3 regions of the Frigoribacterium sp. PvP054 genome follow, and region 1 is predicted to be linked to each of the others. Evidence: predicted binding sites of a transcription regulator. Region 1 holds the regulator's gene; each other region holds the start of a gene.

What was found. The regulator HrcA, encoded in region 1, represses chaperone genes, less so after heat shock. The targets are predictions, from matches to a motif close to TTNGCACTCGNNNNNNNCGAGTGCNAA.
Region 2: the regulator HrcA is predicted to act here: its motif matches at 2,344-2,370, upstream of groL (chaperonin GroEL).
Region 3: the regulator HrcA is predicted to act here: its motif matches at 2,463-2,489, upstream of groES (co-chaperone GroES).

What each region holds. Positions count from the first base shown of each region.
Region 1 is NZ_JBEPPU010000010.1:45,945-51,174, forward strand. Features, by position in the region: gene dnaJ (molecular chaperone DnaJ) at 1-626, opposite strand, end outside; gene hrcA (heat-inducible transcriptional repressor HrcA) at 733-1,755, opposite strand; gene ABID81_RS12580 (DUF4870 domain-containing protein) at 1,937-2,386, shown strand; gene hemW (radical SAM family heme chaperone HemW) at 2,552-3,778, opposite strand; gene ABID81_RS12590 (DUF1990 domain-containing protein) at 3,781-4,554, opposite strand; gene lepA (translation elongation factor 4) at 4,558-5,230, opposite strand, start outside.
Region 2 is NZ_JBEPPU010000002.1:556,751-561,980, reverse strand. Features, by position in the region: gene ABID81_RS05425 (DUF2332 family protein) at 1-721, shown strand, start outside; gene ABID81_RS05420 (DUF3263 domain-containing protein) at 815-1,102, shown strand; gene ABID81_RS05415 (LytR C-terminal domain-containing protein) at 1,121-1,702, shown strand; gene ABID81_RS05410 (cold-shock protein) at 2,009-2,212, shown strand; gene groL (chaperonin GroEL) at 2,412-4,031, shown strand; gene ABID81_RS05400 (sensor histidine kinase) at 4,430-5,230, opposite strand, start outside.
Region 3 is NZ_JBEPPU010000008.1:10,677-15,906, forward strand. Features, by position in the region: gene ABID81_RS11105 (ABC transporter substrate-binding protein) at 1-740, opposite strand, end outside; gene rarD (EamA family transporter RarD) at 903-1,883, opposite strand; gene groES (co-chaperone GroES) at 2,081-2,377, opposite strand; gene ABID81_RS11120 (class I SAM-dependent methyltransferase) at 2,522-3,715, shown strand; gene ABID81_RS11125 (DUF4190 domain-containing protein) at 3,751-4,713, opposite strand; gene ABID81_RS11130 (DUF4190 domain-containing protein) at 4,903-5,230, opposite strand, start outside.

The DNA of each region.
Region 1 (5,230 bases):
GATCGACGTGCACGCACCCGGCCCTGGCCCTGGCAGGTGGGGCAGGGGTTCGGGATGACCGTGCCGTAGCCGCGGCAGGTGCCGCAGGGGCTCGAGGTCATGACGTTGCCGAGCAGCGAGCGGACGGTGCGCTGGATCTGGCCCGAGCCGCCGCAGATGTCGCAGGTCTGGGGCGAGGTGCCGGGCGCGCAGCACGAGCCGCTGCACGTGTCGCAGAGGACGGCCGTGTCGACCTCGATGTCGCGCTGGGTGCCGAAGACGATGTCGTCGAGGTCGACCTCGAGCCGGAGCAGGGCGTCCTGTCCCCGTTCGCGCCGCGACCGCGGCCCCTGGCGCTGCCCCTGGCCGCCGCCGCCGCCGAAGAACGCGTCGAAGATGTCGCCGAAGCCCGCCGCGTTCCCGCCGCCGCCGCCGAAGCCGGGCTGGGGGCCGAGGTCGTACCGCTCGCGCTGCTGGGGGTCGCTGAGGACGTCGTAGGCGTGCGTGACGTCCTTGAAGCGTTCGGACGCCTCGGGGCTCGGGTTGACGTCGGGGTGCAGCTCGCGGGCGAGCTTGCGGTACGCCTTCTTGATCTCTTCCGGGGTCGCCTGACGGTCGACTCCGAGGACGTCGTAATGATCTGCCACTTGTTCTCGTCTGCCTCTGGTGTGGTGTGGTGGTGTCCCGGCGGGGCCGGGCCCGGCGAACCGGGACGGGGTGGGGTCGTGGGGCGGCCGGGGCCGCGATCGTGGTCTACCGCTCGGCGAGCAGCGACGACAGGTAGCGGGCGACGGCACGGACGGCCGCCATGTTGGTCGAGTAGTCCATCCGCATCGGACCGAGGACGCCGAGCCTGGCGACCTCGCTGCCCTGGGTCGAGTAGCCGCTGGCCAGGACGGAGGCCTGCGACAGCCCGAACGAGGCGTTCTCGCGGCCGATGCTCGCGGCCACGTCGACCGCGTCGAGCTGCATCTCGCCGAAGAGCCGCAGGAGGGCCACCTGCTCTTCGATGGCCTCGAGCACCGGGTAGAGGTCGCCGCTGAAGTCGTCACCCGTGCGCACGAGGTTCGCGGCGCCGGCCATCACGAGACGGTCCTGGCGCCCCGCGGCGATCTGCTCGGTCAGGCTGGCGACGACGACGCCGACCACCGCGGCGAGGTCGGGTCGGAACCGTGCGGGCAGGTCGGCGAGGGCGGCGGACGCCTCGCCGAGGGGACGACCGCCGATCACGGCGTTGATCGCGGCCCGCAGTTCGGACAGGAACGACTCGTCGACGGTCGTGCGGATGTCGACCACCCGTTGCTCGACCTGCCCGCTGTCGGTGATCAGCACGGTCATGACGCGGCCGTCGCCGAGGCTGACCAGCTCGACGTGGCGCACGCGCGCGCGGGAGAAGGTCGGGTACTGCACGAGGGCCACCTGGTTGGTCAGCTGCGACAGCAGCCGGACCGTCCGCCCGAGCACCTCGTCAAGGTCGGTGGAGTCCCCGAGGAAGGTCTCGATGGCCTGACGCTGCGCCGCGCTCAGTGGACGCAGGTCGGCGAGCTGGTTCACGAAGAGGCGGTAGCCCTTGTCGGTGGGCACGCGGCCCGACGACGTGTGCGGGGCGGCGATGAGCTCTTCTTCTTCGAGGAGGGCCATGTCGTTGCGGATGGTCGCGGCCGAGACGCCGAACTGGTGACGCTCGACGATGGACTTCGACCCCACCGGCTCGCGCGAGGCCACGTAGTCGTGCACGATGACGCGCAGCACTTCGAGACCGCGTTCGGAGACCATGCCGCACCTCTCTTCGCTCGACGCCCCCCGGGTCGTCCACCTCCGGGCGACCGGGCCTGGCACTCGTCGTGCCGGACTGCCAATCGTACGACACCTCCGTCGCCCGGCCTACTCGCGCCGCGCCCGCCTGCCCTAGGGTGGCGGGGACGACCCGCACGACACTCACGGAACAGGTGCAGCCATGACCGACACCCCTCCCGCCCAGCCGAACGGCCCGCAGCCCGGCCAGGGCTACGGCCAGCAGGGCGGCTACGGCCAGCAAGGCTACGGCCAGCAAGGCGGTTCCCAGCCGCAGCCGGTGCAGCCGATGCGCCCCGAGGACGAGAAGCTCTGGGCGACCCTCGTCCACCTCGGCGGCATCCTGTTCGCCTTCGTCCCCGCGCTCGTCGGCTACCTCGTGTTGAAGGACCGCGGGCCGTTCGTCCGCGAGCACACCAAGACCGCGCTGAACTTCCAGATCACCATGGCGATCGTGTACGTGGTCTCGGCGATCCTCTCGATCATCCTCATCGGCGGCCTCCTGGCGCTGATCGCGGCGATCCTCGTCGTCGTCTTCTCGATCATCGCCGCCGTCGCGGCGAACAAGGGCCAGTGGTACAAGTACCCGCTGACCATCGAGTTCATCAAGTAGACGGTCCACCGGCCCGGACGGGCACGACGCGAGGCGCGACTCCCCCGGGAGCCGCGCCTCCTGCGTTCTCGGCCCGCGCCTCCTGTGTTCTCGGCCGACGCCCCCGGGCCCCTGCCTCCCCCACGTGCGCCTCGGGGCCGGCGGGGACCCGACGCGGCGGGCCGGTCAGTCGGGCAGCAGGCGCCGGACGACGGCGTCGGCCATGAGGCGACCCTCGCGCGTCAGGACGACGCGACCCCGCAGGGCCGGACGACCCTCGACCCAGCCGTCGGCGATGAGCCCGGCGACGGCCTGACGGCCGTCGTCGTCGAGCTCGGAGGTCGGCAGGCCCTCGCGGATGCGCACGCCGAGCAGGACGCGCTCGACGCGGCGCGTCTCGTCGTCGAGGGTCTCGCGTCCGGCGGCCGGCGACTCGCCCGCGGCCATGCGCTGCTGGTAGGCGGCCGGGTGCTTGACGTTCCACCAGCGCACCCCGCCGACGTGGCTGTGCGCACCCGGTCCGACGCCCCACCAGTCGTGCCCCTGCCAGTAGGCCAGGTTGTGACGGGACCGGTGTTCGAGACCCCGGGACCAGTTGCTCACCTCGTACCAGTCGTAACCCGCCTCGGCGAGCCGCGCGTCGGCGAGCTCGTACATGTCGGCGGCGGTGTCGTCGTCGGGCGTCGCCACCTCGCCCCGCTTGATCTGGCGGGCGAGCTTCGTGCCCTCTTCGACGATGAGCGAGTAGGCGGACAGGTGGTCGGGCTGCTGCTCGAGCGCGACGTCGAGCGACCGGCGCCAGTCGTCGAGGGTCTCGCCGGGCGTGCCGTAGATGAGGTCGAGGCTGACGTCGAGCCCGGCGTCCCGCGCCCAGCGGACGACGAACGGGATGCGCTCGGGGTCGTGCGTGCGCTCGAGGGTGGCCAGCACGCTGGGCACCGCCGACTGCATGCCGAAGCTGACGCGCGTGAACCCGGCGTCGGCGAGCTGCTGCAGGTAGAGCGCGTCGACCGAGTCGGGGTTCGCCTCGGTCGTCACCTCGGCGCCCGGCTCGAGCCCCCAGGTGTCGACCGTCGCGTGCAGCATCGACGCGAGGTCGCCCGACGGCAGCATCGTCGGGGTGCCCCCGCCGAAGAACACCGAGGAGGCGCTCCGCCGTGGCAGCCCCGCCTCGCGGAGCACCCGGCCCCCGAGTTCGATCTCGGCGACGGCCTGCCCGGCGTAGTCGTCGCGACGGGCGCCCCGCAGCTCGTCGCCGGTGTAGGTGTTGAAGTCGCAGTACCCGCAGCGCACCCGGCAGAACGGGACGTGCAGGTAGACGCCGAAGTGGCGGGCGTCGGCACCGACGGCGACGCTCTCGGGCAGGCGACCGTCGACCGGTGCGGGGTCGCCGAGGGGAAGGGCTCCGGGCACCGTCAGGCGCCGGTCCCGGCGGCGTCGCCGCGCGGCCCGGTCGGGGGCCGCTCGTCGCCGCGCGGGTCGCCGACCCCGGCCTCGGTGTCCTCGACCACGACGACCTCGTCCGTCTGCTCGCCCTTCTCGTTGAGGCTGAGCGCCCGGAGGTACCGCTTCGTGTACTGCGCCTGGGTACGTCGGAGGAACGGCGCCACGAGGCGCCACTTCGCGCTCGACGGCTTCGAGAACGACCGGATCGACAGCCAGACCGAGCCGTCGTCGGTCTGGTCGACGATCCAGGACTCCTCGCCGCACTCGGGGTGCCCGTCGAGGGTGCCGTAGGCGAAGCCCTTGCGCCTCGGTTCGTCGATCACGTAGACGACGCGCACCGGCGCCTCGACCGTGCGACCGTACGCCTCGATGCCGAGCGTGGCCGTCGTGCCCGCCGTCAGGAACGGCGTGCCGTCCGGCGCGTAGCGCGACTCGTCACGGGCGGCCGCCCACTCGGCCGCGTCGACCGGTTGGCCGTGCTCGTCGAACTGCACGGGCGTGTACTCGCTCTCGTCGGCCGAGGGCACGCTGTCGACGCGGACGCTGATGCCGCTGCGCTCCTGGATCTGCCAGGTCATGGTGGCGATCCACGCCGCGGCGAACCGGGCGTCGCCGTGACCGACGCGGGCCCGGTACTCGGCCGGCTTGAACCCCTTCGGCGGGTACTGCATCAGGTCGGGAGCCTGCGTGGCCCCGACCTCGCCGTAGGTCGTGCGGGTCTCGGTGTGGGTGGCTCGGCGCATGGCCTACTTCTTGTCCTTCTTCTCGACGTCACCGCTCAGCGCGGCGATGAAGGCCTCTTGGGGCACGTCGACCCGGCCGATGGTCTTCATGCGCTTCTTGCCCTCTTTCTGCTTCTCGAGCAGCTTGCGCTTGCGCGAGATGTCACCGCCGTAGCACTTGGCGAGGACGTCCTTGCGCATGGCGCGGATGCTCTCGCGGGCGATGATGCGGGCACCGATGGCGGCCTGGATGGGCACCTCGAACTGTTGCCTGGGGATGAGCTCGCGCAGTCGGCCGGTCATCAGCACGCCGTAGGCGTAGGCCTTGTCGCGGTGCACGATCGCGCTGAACGCGTCGACCTGCTCGCCCTGCAGCAGGATGTCGACCTTCACCAGGTCGGCCTCCTGGTCGCCCATGGGCTCGTAGTCGAGGCTGGCGTAACCCGCCGTCTTCGACTTGAGGCTGTCGAAGAAGTCGAAGACGATCTCGCCGAGCGGCATCGCGTAGCGGATCTCGACCCGGTCCTCGCCGAGGTACTCCATGCCGAGCAGCGTGCCACGGCGCTGCTGGCAGAGCTCCATGATCACGCCGACGTAGTCCTTCGGCGCGAGGATGCCCGCCTTGACCATGGGCTCGCTCACGCTGGCGATCTTGCCGCCCGGGAACTCGCTCGGGTTCGTCACCGTCACGGTCTTC
Region 2 (5,230 bases), on a different contig from region 1:
CGAACTCGGCCGGCGCCTCACCCAGACCAACGACGTGAGGCGCTGCGCCCCGCTGTCGATCGCGCTGGCCCGGGTGCCGGGCCCCGTCGCGCTGCTCGAGGTCGGTGCCTCGGCGGGGCTCTGCCTCGGCGTCGACCGGTACGGCTACCGCTCGGGCGACCACGCCTGGGGCGACCCGTCGAGCACGGTGCAGCTCGCGATCGACGTCGTCGCCGGGGTCGACGCGCCGCCGCTCCCCGAGGGGCAGCTGCCCGAGGTCGTCTGGCGGGCGGGGCTCGACCTCGACCCCGTGGACGTCGACGACGCGCAGCAGGTCGCGTGGCTCGAGACGCTCCTGCCGCCCGAGCGCGGCGACCGGCACGACCTGCTCGGGCGGGCGGTGGCGCTCGCCCGCACCGCGCCTCCTCGGCTCGTCACGGCGGACGCCGTCGACGGCCTCGTCGCCCTCGCCGCCGAGGCGCCGCAGGGGGCGACGCTCGTCGTCGTGTCGACGGGCACGCTCGTCTACCTGCCGGGGCGGAGACGACAGGCCTTCGTCGACGAGGTCGGTCGGCTGGGCGCACGGTGGATCTCGTACGAGCGGCGCGACCTGCTGGCCGACGTCGTCGCCGAGGTGCCGCCGGGCGTGCCGGCCGAGGACGCCTTCGCCGCACTCGCGCTGGACGGGCGGGCGATCGGCGTCGGCGACGCGCACGGGACGCGCCTGCACCTCGTGTCGTGAGCCCCGTGGGTTGCCGGACCACGCGCCCGGCCTCCGCGATCGGCCACGGAGCCGCCCCTAGGATGGCCCGGAACCGAGGGGAGGGCCGCGACGATGGACGAGAACGCGACGGGTGACGACGTGCGCGCGAGCGTGCTGTCCGAGCGTGACCGCGCCGTCCTCGACTTCGAACAGCGCGCTCCGGCGGCGGCCGGTGCCCGCGAGGCCGCGATCCGGCGCGAGCTGGGCCTCGGGGCCGTCCGCTACCAGCAGTTGCTCAACTCGCTCATAGACCGACCGGCTGCACTGGCCTACGCTCCCATGCTCGTCGGCCGCCTGCAGCGGCTGCGAGCTGCCCGCCGCGACGCCCGGGCGACCCGTTCGTTCGGTCCGACCCACTGATCCACGAGAGACCCACGCATGCCTGCATTCGACCGAGACCGGTTCGACGACGTCCCCGCCGACCTCGACCGCGTCGGGGCGCACCGGGCCGTGAAGCGCCCGGGCGGCGGCTGGATCGCCTTCGCCTGGGCCGCCCTGGCGACCGGCGTGCTGGTGGGGGCCGGGGTCGTCTACCTCGGCGTCGCCAACGACAGCTTCCAGTTCGTCAACCCCTCGTCGTCGAGCACGGCCGAGGCCGGGGCTGCCGAGACCGACACGGCCACCTCGACGCCCACCCCGTCGGCCAGCGAGTCGGTCGCACCGCTCACCGACCCGTCGCAGGTCGACCCCGCGGTCACCGTCACCGTCCTGAACGGCACGGCCACGGCGGGCCTCGCCGGAGCCGCCTCGGAGCGCCTCGAGGCCGAGGGCTGGGTCGTCGGCACGCAGGGCAACGCGAGCGAGCGGGTCTCGACCTCGACCGTCTACTACTCGTCGGCCGCCGACGAGGCCGTGGCGCTCGGGTTGGCCCAGCAGCTCGGCATCGCGGACGTCGAGCTGACCGACGCCTTCCCCGGCGCCTCGGTCACGATCGTCCTCGGGGCCGACTACAGCGCCTGACGACGGGCCGTCGAGGCGGCCCACCCGAGGAGGCGCGGGTGCCGTCGGGCCCTCGCCGCGCCTCCGGTGTTACGCCCGTGTTTAATCACGGGTTGATTCCTCATCTTTTGCGGGTGTTTCTCGGATCACCTGTTCATCTCGGCTTTTCTCGCCGCTAGCATCTGGGATTGGTCGCCCCTCACGGCTCGCCGACCTGGTGTTCTGCACGAGTGACGCTGTCCCGTCCGGGTGCGCAGGTCACTGCGTCGACGACCCGGCCCGGCAACACCGCACGTGCCGTACGTACACAGCAAGGGGAGCGACACCATGGCAAACGGGACCGTCAAGTGGTTCAACGCGGAGAAGGGCTACGGCTTCATCACCGTCGAGGAGGGCGGCCAGGACGTCTTCGTGCACTACTCGGCCATCGACATGAGCGGGTACAAGGTCCTCGAAGAGGGCCAGGCCGTCGTCTTCGAGGTCGGCACGGGCGACAAGGGCCCCCAGGCGGAGTCCGTCCGACTCGCCTGAACCCCGTCGGCGCGCCCCGACGCGTCGACACCCGCCGAGCACGCCGTCACGGTCCGTCGTGGCGGCGTGCTCGCGTCCGCGGGCCCCGGAACGTCACTTGCACTCTCATCGGGCGAGTGCCAGAATCGTTGCTGGCACTCGCGACACGTGAGTGCCAATGCTTCTGCTTCATGACGTCCGGGAGGGACGAAAAACACACATGGCTAAGATCATTGCTTTTGACGAAGAGGCCCGGCGCGGCCTCGAGCGTGGCCTGAACATCCTGGCCGACGCGGTGAAGGTCACGCTCGGCCCGCGTGGTCGCAACGTCGTGCTCGAGAAGAAGTGGGGCGCCCCCACCATCACGAACGACGGCGTCTCCATCGCGAAGGAGATCGAGCTCGACGACCCGTTCGAGAAGATCGGTGCCGAGCTCGTCAAAGAGGTCGCGAAGAAGACCGACGACGTCGCCGGTGACGGCACGACCACCGCGACGGTGCTGGCCCAGGCCCTCGTCCGCGAAGGCCTGCGCAACGTCGCGGCCGGCGCCGACCCCATCTCGCTGAAGCGCGGCATCGAGAAGGCCGCCCAGGCCGTCTCCGACCAGCTGCTCGCCGACGCGAAGGACATCGAGACCAAGGAGCAGATCGCCGCCACGGCGTCGATCTCGGCCGCCGACCCCACCATCGGCGCGCTCATCGCCGAGGCCATCGACAAGGTCGGCAAAGAGGGCGTCGTCACCGTCGAGGAGAGCAACACCTTCGGCACCGAGCTCGAGCTCACCGAGGGCATGCGCTTCGACAAGGGCTACCTGTCGCAGTACTTCGTCACCGACCCCGAGCGCCAGGAGGCCGTCTTCGAGGACGCCTACGTGCTCATCGTCAACTCGAAGATCTCGAACATCAAGGACCTCCTGCCGATCGTCGACAAGGTCATCCAGTCGGGCAAGCAGCTGCTGATCATCGCGGAAGACGTCGACGGCGAGGCCCTGGCCACGCTGGTCGTCAACAAGATCCGCGGCATCTTCAAGTCGGTCGCCGTCAAGGCCCCCGGCTTCGGCGACCGTCGCAAGGCCCAGCTGCAGGACATCGCGATCCTCACCGGTGGTCAGGTCATCGCCGAAGAGGTCGGTCTCAAGCTCGAGAACGCCACGCTCGACCTGCTCGGCCGTGCCCGCAAGGTCATCATCACCAAGGACGAGACGACCATCGTCGAGGGTGCCGGCGACGACGAGCAGATCGCCGGCCGCGTCCGTCAGATCCGCAGCGAGATCGAGGCGACCGACAGCGACTACGACCGCGAGAAGCTCCAGGAGCGCCTCGCGAAGCTCGCCGGCGGCGTGGCCGTCATCAAGGCGGGTGCCGCGACCGAGGTCGAGCTGAAGGAGCGCAAGCACCGCATCGAGGACGCCGTCCGCAACGCGAAGGCTGCCGTCGAAGAGGGCATCGTCGCCGGTGGTGGCGTCGCCCTCATCCAGGCCGGCAAGACCGCCCTGGCGAACCTGCAGCTCGAGGGCGACGAGGCGACGGGTGCGAACATCGTCCGCGTCGCGATCGACGCTCCGCTGAAGCAGATCGCCTTCAACGCGGGCATGGAGCCCGGCGTCGTCGCCGACAAGGTCCGCGGGCTCGACATCGGCTGGGGCCTCAACGCCGCGACCGGCGAGTACGTCGACATGCTGGCCGCCGGCATCATCGACCCCGCCAAGGTCACGCGTTCGGCTCTGCAGAACGCCGCGTCGATCGCCGGTCTGTTCCTCACGACCGAGGCCGTCGTCGCCGACAAGCCCGAGAAGAACCCGGCCCCGGCCGGCGACCCCTCGGGTGGCATGGACTTCTAGTCCGCACCGTCCGGCTCGCGCCGGGCACACGCACAAGGGCGGCTCCCCCTCGGGGGAGCCGCCCTTCGGCGTTCCGGGTGTGCGGTGTCGGCGGGTGGCCCGGATGCGCGACGCCGTGGGGTGGCCCGGATGCGCGACGCCGCGGGGAGACCCGGGTGCGACGTCCCGCCCTCCCGGTCCGACCCTCGCGTCCGGCGGTGGGCGATGTGCCTAGGCAGGGGTTCTGCGCCGACTGAGGGGGTGGGTCGGTGGGTGCGGGGTCGCGCCCCCGTGTTCGGCGGCGAGCGATGTGCCTAGGCAGGGGTTCTGCGCCGGTCGAGGGGGTCGGCCGACGGGGCGAGCCGGGCCAGCTGCGAGATGCCGAGCCGCGAGATGCCGCGCGGCGAGCCGACTCGCAGTCAGGCGGTCGCGCTCGCGGTGACCGGTTCGGCGGGGGTGGAGACGTCGGCGGGCATGAGGGGCAGGGCGACGCGGAAGGTCGCTCCGCCGCCCGGGGTGTCGCCGACGTCGACCGAGCCGCCGTGGGCTGCGACGATGCCCGAGACGATTGCGAGGCCGAGACCGCTGCCGCCGGTGTCGCGGGTGCGCGACGAGTCGGCGCGCCAGAAGCGCTGGAAGATCTTCTCGCGGATCTGCGGCGGGATGCCCTCGCCGTGGTCGACGATGGCGACGGTGGCGACGCCGCGCGACGGGTCGGACTGCACGACAAGTTCGATCGGGCTGTCGTGTTCGGTGAAGCGCATCGCGTTGCCCATCAGGTTGGTGATCACCTGGCGGATCTTGTTCTCTTCACCGAGCACGATCGCCGGCGCCTCGAACCTCTGCACCTCGTCCTGCAGCTGGGCGGCGGTGGCGGTGTCGCCGTTGCGCACGGCCCGGGCCCGCAGGCTCCGGAGGCGCGCGAGGGTCGCGCCCGCGAACGAGATCGGCCCCGTCGCCCCGGGTGCGGCACCCCCGAGTGGCGTGCCCGACGCGGGCGGCGTGGCCGCGGCCGGGGGAGCGGTCTGGGGGAGGCGCCCGTCGGCCGTCGCCTCGTCACCCTCGACCGGTGCCTCGAACGGCGCGACGACCGGTTCGAGCACGATCACGTCGATGTCGCGGTCCGGGTTCGACGCCATCGTGTCGAGGGCCGAGTCGCGGGCGAGCTGCACGAGGTCGACCGGGCCGAGCTCGAGGGGCTTCGACTCGTCGAGGCGGGC
Region 3 (5,230 bases), on a different contig from region 1:
TCGGACGAGAAGGTGGTCTGACCGGGGGGGAACTCCTGGCCCTCACCGGTTCCGCCGTAGACGACGGTGCCGCCCGAGCTCTCGATCGACTCCTGCGTCGAGTCGCGGAGGCCGGTGCCGTAGGTGTCGTTGAAGACGAGGAAGGCGACGTTGGCGTTGCCGTCGGCGGTGATCTGCTGGCCGAGGGCCGAACCCTGCACCGAGTCCGGCGGAGCGGTGCGGTAGTAGTACGACGAGTAGCCGCTCAGCGAGCTCGCCGTGTTGGCGGGCGAGATCTCGACGATGCAGTTGCTGGTGAGCTGGTCGACCACGTTGAGCGTGACGCTCGACGACTCGGCACCGAGCACGACGGGCACCTTGGCGTCGATCAGCTGCGTCGCCGCGTTGCTCGACACGGTCATGTCGTTGCTGTCACCCGAGTCGGTGCTGGTCGAGATCTCGGCCGGCTGGTCGAGGACGCCACCGGCGGCGTTGATGTCGCTGATGGCCTGGTTCGCACCGGCGATGGCGGGCGGGCCGAGGTAGGCGAGGGTGCCGGTCAGGGGCAGCATCGTGCCGATCGCGAACGGATCGGTGCTCGGCGTGCCGGCCTCGCAGCTCGCGGCCGGGTCGGTCTTGGCCGACGAGGACGCCGACGACGAGGCGTCGTCGGAGGGGGAGGCCGTCGAACAGGCAGCGAGCAGCACGGAGGCTGCGCCGGCGAGTGCCAGTGCTCGGAGGGCGGTGCTGGATCGGATCATCCGTGGAACCCTTTCGTGGACAGCGGCAGTGCAGCCCGACCGGTGGCGGTCGAACCTGCCGCGATTGGTCCGAAACTAGGGGTCGAATGTTTCTGGCGTGTGTTCTCGGCGTCAAAGTGACGTTTCGTTAGCCATTCGTGACTTTGCGAGGGAAGGTCGCTTCTAGACCGCGGGGGCTACGGCGGCCGGACGGCGCGACCGCCGCCCGGTGCGCACCATGTCGACCGTCAGCACGATCGAGGCGACCCAGACGATCGCGAAGCCGACCCAGCGCGTGAGCGACATGTGCTCGCCGAGCACGACGACGCCCACGACGAACTGCAGCACGGGCGCGACGTACTGCGTCAGGCCGACGGTGGTCAGGGGCAGCCGACGGGTCGCCGCGGCGAACAGCAGCAGGGGCACGGCGGTGATGACGCCGGTGCCCACCGTGGCGATCGTGTGCCCGACGCCCACCGTGCCGAGCACGACGCCGCCGCCCAGGCCCGTCACGTGCAGGACGATCAGGGTCGCGGCCGCGAAGGGGGCGATCCACAGGGTCTCGAGCGTGAGCCCGCCGACCGCGTCGACGCGACCGCCGACCTGCTTCTTGACCAGCCCGTAGAGCCCGAACGAGAACGCGAGCACGAGCGAGATGACCGGTGGCCGCCCCGCGCCGACCGCGATCACGAGGACGGCCACGGCGCTCAGCCCGACGGCCACCCACTGGGTCGTGCGCAGGCGTTCGCGCAGCACGACCACGCCGAGCAGCACCGTCACGATGGGGTTGATGAAGTACCCGAGGGCGGCCTCGACCACGTGACCGCTGAGGGTCGCCGAGATGAAGACCGTCCAGTTGACGACGATGAACGCGCCGGCCAACCCCATGGTGCCCACCACGCGGGGCTGGCGCAGCAGCGCGCCGAACGAGCGCAGGGCGCCCGTGACGACGAGCAGCACCGCGCAGAAGACGAGCGAGAAGAGCACGCGCCAGGCCACGATCTCGAACGGGCCGGCCGGTGCCAGCAGCAGGAAGTACACCGGCAGCACGCCCCAGAGCCCGTAGGCCCCCAGGGCGTAGGCGAGCCCCGCACCGCCGGCTCCGGCGACGCCGAGCCCCGGGGTCGGGGCGGCGGGGGACGAGGAGGCGCGGGTCGAGGTCACCTGGTGACTCTAGGTGGCTGCACCCACTGCACGGAACGCGAGGTCCTGCCACGGTGGATCGATCGACGGACGATCATGCCCGGGGACGGTCGATCGTCCGCCGGGAGGCCGCGGACACGACGAAGGCCCCTGCCTGGGCAGGGGCCTTCGGGGCGGCGACCGGTGGTCGCGGGCGACGGCCGGAGCCGCGCCGGGAACTAGCGGACGATGACCGCCAGGACGTCGCGAGCCGAGAGCACGAGCAGGTCTTCGCCGCCGTACTTCACCTCGGTTCCGCCGTACTTGCTGTAGATGACCTTGTCGCCGACGGCGACGTCGAGCGGCACGCGGTTGCCGTTGTCGTCGATGCGGCCCGGGCCCACCGCCACCACTTCGCCCTCTTGGGGCTTCTCCTTGGCGGTGTCGGGGATCACGAGGCCCGAAGCAGTGGTCTGCTCGGCTTCGACCTGACGAATGACGATGCGATCTTCGAGCGGCTTGATGCTGACCGACACGGGTGACCTCTTCTTTCTCGGTGCTACGAAAACATGGGGGCTGGCACTTGCCGGGGGCGAGTGCCAGAACAACTGTAGGACGAGACTGGCACTCGGTCAATCCGAGTGCCAACGGGTCGGGTCGCGTGCGTCACACTGGACGACATGGATTCCTCCGAGCTGCTCGAAGTCCTCTCACCCGAGGGGCTGCGGCTGCTCGACTCGCTGCCGGCGGGCGGTGGCACCGGCGACGACGTCGTCGGCACCGTGGCCGCGCTCCGCAAGCAGGGGCACCCGCCCGCCCTGGTGTCCGCGGTGCTGACCCAGGCGAGGCTCCGGGGCAAGGCCGCCGCCAAGTTCGGTGAGTTCGCGAGCCGCATGCTCTTCACCGAGGCCGGCCTCGAGCAGGCCACGCGCCTCCCGGTGGCCGCCCGGCACGCCGGCCGCTACGCCGCCGCCGGCCTCGGCAGCGTGGCCGACCTCGGGTGCGGCATCGGCGGCGACGCGATCGCCTTCGCCGCGCTCGACCTCGACGTGCTCGCGGTCGACCGCGACGAGGTCACCGCCGCGGTCGCCTCGTACAACCTCGCACCGTGGTCGTCGTCGCGGGTCGAGCACGGCGACGCCGCGACGACCGACCTCGGCGGGGTCGAGGGCGTGTTCCTCGATCCGGCCAGGCGGACGTCCGGCCACTCCGCGACGAAGCGCCTCGCCGACCCCGCCGACTGGTCCCCCGGCCTGGACGTCGCGTTCGGTCTCGCCGAGCGGCTGCCCACGGGCGTCAAGCTCGGACCGGGCGTCGACCGCGAACTGCTGCCGACCGACGCCGAGTGCCAGTGGATCTCGGTCGACCGCGACGTGGTCGAGGTGGGGGTGTGGTTCGGACCGCTGGCGCGGCCGGGGGTGGGCCGGTCCGCCCTCGTGATCGGCGCCTCCGGTGCGTCCGAGCTGACGGCGCCTGCCGACTCCGACGACGTGGACCCCGGCGACCTCGGCGAGTACCTCTACGAGCCCGACGGTGCCGTCATCAGGGCACGCCTGATCGGCGACCTCGCCCGGTCGATCGACGCCCGCACGATCAGTCGCGACATCGCCTGGTTGACCACGGAGGCGCGGGTCGAGACCCCCTTCGCCCAGGGCTTCCGGGTCGTCGAGGCCTTCCCGCTCGACGAGCGGACGCTCAAGCGCGAGCTGCGGGCCCGCGGCATCGGCCGACTCGAGATCAAGAAGCGCGGGGTCGACGTCGACCCCGCGACGTTCCGCAAGCGCCTGTCGCTGCAGGGCACCGGGTCGGCGACGCTCGTGCTGACCCGCGTCGCCGGCCGCCACACCGCGCTGCTCTGCGAACGCCTGGCCTGACGCGCCGCCGGACGCCTCGGCGCGGGGGTCGGGGGTCAGTAACCGCCGTAGTAGCCCGAGCCCGACGAGAAGCCAGCGATCCAGAGGCCGAAGAGGACCCAGCCCAGGACGATCAGGGCCACGCCGGCGTAGCCGACGATGAGGCCGGTCAGCCAGAAGCCGCGGGCGTGACGCTCGCGTGACGTGCCGAGGTGGCCCAGGACGACGCCGGCGATCGAGAGGACGATCGAGAGTCCGAAGGTGAACGGGGCCAGCACGAGGCCCGCGATCGAGCCGATCATCGACAGGAGGCTGAGCAGACGCGGGGGCTGGGCCGCACCGGCCGAGGCGTAGGGCGGATAGGGCGAGCCGTAGGGTTGCTGGCCGTACGGCGCTTGACCGTACGACTGCTGAACCTGAGGCTGCTGGCCGTACTGCGGCTGGCCCTGAGGCTGCCGACCGTACTGCGGCTGGCCGTACGACTGCTGGCCGTACTGCGGCTGACCCTGAGGCTGCTGGCCATACGGCTGCTGGCCGTACGGCGGCTGACCCTGAGGCTGCTGGCCGTGCGGCTGCTGGCCGTACTGCGGCTGCTGGCCGTACTGCGGCTGCTGGCCGTAGCCCTGCTGCTGACCCTGGCCGGTCTGCTGCCCGTACCCGGCCGGCGCGTGGGCGCCCGATGGGGCGTGCGGCGGCCGGGGCGGCTGAGGGGCACCGGGCGGGACCTGCCCCGGGCGGGACCGTTCGGGCTGCGGGTGGGCGGGAGCACCCTGCGGCGCACCGTACGGTGCCGAGCCCGTGGGCGGCACGCCGGCTCCGCCGTGGGTCGACGAGGCGGGCGGCTGCGACGGCGCCCCGGGGAAGGCGGTGGGCGGCAGGGGCGGCGACGAGGCGGCCGGGCCCCGGGCGCCCTCGGTCTGGCTCACGGGCGGGGCACCCGTCGCCGTGGGCGGGGTGGACGCCGAGGGCGCGCTCGGCGTCGAGGAGGGCTTCTCGGGGGTGGTGTCGTCGGTGGCCATGAGCTGCCTTTCGCGAGCGGTGGGTCGGTCGTGTCATCGGTCGGTCCGGTCAGGGTCGGTCCGGTCAGGGTCGTGCCGGTCGCGACCGAGGATCACGAAAGGGTCCGCACCGTCGGCGCGGACCCTTTCATGCTAGCGACGACGCCGATGAGCAGCCCCTGGGAAGCCGCCACCCGACGCTGCGTCGGACTACGAGTTGTAGCTGCCGTCGTAGAGGGCGGGGTCGCTCGCGACGATCCCCAGCCCGACGAAGACCAGGACGATGAGCAGGATGCCGATCAGCACGGACACGTAGCCCAGGATCGTGCCGGTCAGGGCCATGCCCCTGCCGTCCTCACCCGTCTTCTTGATCTGGCTGAGCGAGATGTGGCCCGTGACGATCGCCGCGATGCCGGCGAGGCCGCCGGTGACGAAACCGACGATGCCGAGGATCAGCGACACGAGGGCCAGCGTGTTGCGCTGGCCGGAGCGTGCGCCGTTCTGGCCCTGGTAGGCGGGCTGGCCACCGTAGGGCTGG